DNA from 2 places in the uncultured Agrobacterium sp. genome. Region 1 is predicted to be linked to the other one. Evidence: predicted binding sites of a transcription regulator. Region 1 holds the regulator's gene; the other holds the start of a gene.
What was found. Region 1 encodes LexA, which represses DNA repair genes until DNA is damaged. Its sites were predicted from a motif close to TGTTCNNNNTGTGTTCNG; they were not measured.
Positions count from the first base shown of each region.

Region 2: the regulator LexA is predicted to act here: its motif matches at 1,302-1,319, upstream of QZ869_RS05370 (YifB family Mg chelatase-like AAA ATPase).

Region 1 is NZ_CAJYTV010000011.1:589,603-591,782, forward strand. It holds gene QZ869_RS11335 (hypothetical protein) at 1-90, opposite strand, end outside; gene lexA (transcriptional repressor LexA) at 421-1,146, shown strand; gene QZ869_RS11345 (GFA family protein) at 1,293-1,691, opposite strand; gene QZ869_RS11350 (glutathione S-transferase family protein) at 2,068-2,180, shown strand, end outside.
Region 2 is NZ_CAJYTV010000007.1:52,804-54,983, reverse strand. It holds gene QZ869_RS05370 (YifB family Mg chelatase-like AAA ATPase) at 1-1,229, opposite strand, end outside; gene QZ869_RS05365 (aspartate-semialdehyde dehydrogenase) at 1,764-2,180, shown strand, end outside.

The sequences.
Region 1 (2,180 bases):
CAAAGGCCTTACAACATCAGCCCAAAAATCGGAATCGATTTTCCAGCTCTTCAGGCTTGAAACCTTGCGCCAGCAAAATGCGACAAACATTCTCGCTGTTCTCACCTCCAGAGGAAACCCGGACCGGTTTCGACGCCTTCCAGGCCTTCCTCGCACGCTGGCTTCGGTCGGCTCCTTCTCCTGCGAGACGCGGTTCTAACCAAGCTGAGCGATCAACCTGCTGCTCGCCATCGTCGTGTTCAGGAGGATGCTGTCATATTCCTAGCGGCAAGCTTCCACATTTGCGCGGAAACAGGACAGCGAAACGGCAAGCCGGAACGTTTGCGGAATTTTAAGGGATTGCAGAACACATATGGAACATATAGTGTTCGTTCTGTATTTGTTTCGCGAATTCTCGCAACGCATTCCAAGGGTTTTCTCATGCTCACGCGCAAACAGCAGGAACTGCTCCTATTCATTCATGAACGAATGAAAGAGTCCGGCGTGCCCCCGTCTTTCGATGAGATGAAAGATGCCCTGGACCTCGCTTCCAAATCCGGTATTCACCGTCTGATCACCGCCTTGGAGGAGCGCGGCTTCATCCGCCGTCTGCCGAACCGGGCAAGAGCGCTGGAGGTTATCAAACTCCCGGAAGCCTATTCCGCACCCGCGCAGAAGCCCGTACGTGGATTCGCCCCAAGCGTGATCGAGGGTAGCCTCGGAAAGCCGAAAGCGCCGGAACCTGCCCCTGCTTCAAAACCCGTAAATGATGCGATTTCAAGCGCGGTCACCGTTCCTGTGATGGGACGCATCGCTGCCGGTGTTCCGATCTCCGCCATTCAGAACAATACCCACGATGTTGCCGTGCCGGTGGACATGATCGGGACGGGTGAACATTACGCATTGGAAGTCAAGGGTGACTCCATGATCGAGGCCGGCATCTTCGATGGAGACACCGTGATCATCCGCAATGGCAGCACGGCCAATCCTGGAGACATCATCGTCGCTCTTGTGGATGATGAGGAAGCAACGTTGAAACGGTTCCGCCGCAAGGGTGCTTCGATAGCCCTGGAGGCCGCGAACCCGGCCTATGAAACCCGTATCTTTGGGCCCGACAGGGTCAAAATTCAGGGCAAACTTGTGGGTCTCATTCGCCGTTATCACTGACCGGTGACTGAAGGCACCCTACATCGGATCGGTTGAGCGCAGTAATCTCAGAACAAAATCAAAAAGGCAGGTCATCGCCTGCTTTTTTTGTATTCCGCGCCTCAACGGAGACAAAAGCAATGATGGGACAATGAAACTGCACGGGTCTATCGCCCTTCTTCGGTTCGGCCTGTCGATTTCCGATCGCGATCGAAACGGCGCAATGCGGGGTAATCCGGAAGCCATGCCTCACGGCGGATTGTCCAAAGCTCGTAGGTCGGCTCAAATTGATCCGGCTCGTCGAGTGAACCGAGATTGACCTCTACTTCGTCGCCGCTCCGGCCAAAAACCGGTGAACCGCAATCGGGGCAAAAAAAGCGGCCATTGTAGCTGCGAGTGTCTCCATCGATCGTTACGGCATCCTCTGGAAAAATTGCCGAGGCAAGAAAGAGCGCACCATGATGTTTGCGACAATCCATGCAATGACAAATCCCGACACGATAAGGCTGACCGACAAGAGATAGCCTTACCTTGCCGCAGGCACAGCCACCAGACCTCACCACCATGTTATTCCTCCTACTCCACGATACCTAGCCACCGAACACCGAACTTCGAATGAAGTTCAAATCCCACCACTCACGGCGACTGTTTTTGCTCTTCGACAGACCGACACATCAAATAATGTGAAGACCGCCATTCGTGATCCGGCCTGTAACTCCCTGTGGGACCGCGCTACGAGATTACTGACAAATGTTGTCAACCGAGAAAACCCAAGCATTGTCCGCATGAGACTGCGCAACGGTGTGCAGCAGTGAGAGGCGCTCTAATATCGAACGAGGGAATATGCGCGGATCTGAATGATTGGGACGCGCTTCAACGTGAACCAGCGCCGGAATCCATCAAGCCATGCGAACAAACGCATCACCATTTGGAGACAAAAGGATGTACGAACTCTACATAGCCAACAAGAACTACTCGTCTTGGTCGCTTCGGCCCTGGGTGCTGATGGAGACCTTGCAAATCGCATTCGCAGAGAGGCTCGTGCCCTTCAACGA
Region 2 (2,180 bases), on a different contig from region 1:
CGGCGGGCCACATCGGCGCTCGCTTCTGCTGCCATGGGGCGGATCAGGTCGGCTGCGGAGACGGCAGGAACTTCGATACGGATATCGATGCGGTCCATCAGCGGACCGGAAATACGCGCTTGGTAATCGGAAACGCATCTTGGGCCGCGTGCGCAGATGAAGCCGGGTTCACCGGCCATGCCGCATTTGCAGGGGTTCATGGCTGCCACCAGCTGGATCTCGGCGGGATAGCTGACGCGGTGATTGGCGCGGGCGATGATGCATTCACCGGTTTCGAGCGGTTGGCGCAACGCATCCAGCACCTGCGGCGAGAATTCTGGAAATTCGTCGAGAAACAGCACCCCGTGGTGGGCGAGCGAGGCCTCGCCCGGCTTGGCGCGCAACCCTCCGCCGACAAGGGCGGCCATCGTCGCCGAGTGGTGCGGTGTTCTAAACGGGCGTCGATCGGAGAGTTTACCGCCGGAAAGTTGGCCTGCGATCGAATGTACCATCGAGACTTCGAGAAGTTCAGAAGCCGAAAGCGGTGGCAGAATTGAAGGCAGACGGGAGGCCAGCATGGATTTGCCGGAGCCGGGCGGGCCAACCATCAGGAGATTGTGACCACCGGCTGCCGCAACCTCGAGCGCGCGTTTGGCGCTCTCCTGGCCTTTGATGTCTGCCAGGTCCGGCAGATTGTCCGGGTTGGCGCGAATGGCGGGAACCGGTCTTGAGAGAAGTTGCGTGCCGCGAAAATGGTTGGCGATGGCAATCAGGCTGCGAGGCGCAAGGATGTCGATATCGGCACCCGCCCATGCGGCTTCGGGTCCGCTATCGGCGGGGCAGATCAGACCCTTGTCTTGCGTGTTGGCGGCAATCGCGGCTGGAAGAGCACCTGCCACCGCACCGATTGTACCGTCCAGATTAAGTTCTCCCAACACGACGAAGCGGTTGAGCGCCTCTGCCGGAATGGCGCCAAGTGCGGCCATAAGGCCAAGCGCGATTGGGAGGTCAAAATGCGAGCCTTCTTTGGGAAGATCGGCAGGGGCGAGATTGACCGTGACCCGCTTGGCGGGCATGGCGAGGCCGGATGCGTGAAGTGCCGCCTGGACACGTTCGCGGCTTTCGGCGACAGCCTTATCCGGCAGGCCGACGATCTGCATTCCGACTTTGCCAGGTGCCACCATGACCTGAACTTCGACAGGGACGCCCTCGATACCCTGAAACGCAATTGTATTGACGCGCGCTACCATGAATGGCCCCCACAGCCGTATTCGCCGTCCGCACGGCTCTACCCTATCGTGCAGTTAACTTGGCACGGGAAAGAGAATAAAACAAGAACATAAGGGTCAGATTCGATGTTCTTACTGCGGGTGGTGTTTGAGATCGTTCACGGCCACGGCTGGTAACCTGTATGACAACTAGACCGACCATGTTATCTGCGCTGCGGCGTGCGCAAACTTGTCGGCAAAAACCCGATAAACCTGCCAGGCGGCGGCTATGTTTGCGCTTGACAGAAAAGACAAACCTCCTAATAGCTTTGGCACGAAAAGGAGCGCAACGTCATGCGACATGTTCAGCACATGACCGTCATGCAAAGCCCGGCGGGTTCAGCCGGCGATCCTGCGCGCCTTTCCTATTCCATCCGAATTACGGCCAAAACGACGATTAAAACCGTCTGACGTCTCTGGCCCGCCGCTCTCTCCCCGGTTTGGCCGGGGAAAGGAAGCCGCAGTTTGGCGGCTCCCCCTCACCAAAAAGAGGAGAGGCAGAAAGAGAGCTTGATCATGGGTTTCAAAGTTGCAATCGCAGGCGCCACCGGCAATGTCGGGCGCGAAATGCTGAATATTCTGGCGGAACGTGGGTTCCCGGCAGACGAAGTCGTTCCACTGGCCTCTGCCCGTAGCCAGGGCACGGAAGTGTCTTACGGCGACCGTACGCTGAAGGTTTCCAATCTCGAAAACTACGATTTCTCCGATACCGACATCTGCCTGATGTCTGCTGGCGGCGATGTGTCCAAGAAGTGGTCCCCGAAGATCGGTGCGCAGGGTTGCGTCGTTATCGATAACTCCTCTGCCTGGCGCTACGATCAGGACGTTCCGCTGATCGTGCCGGAAGTCAACGCCGACGCCGTCGAGGGCTTCAAGAAGAAGAACATCATTGCCAACCCGAATTGCTCGACGGCGCAACTCGTCGTGGCGCTG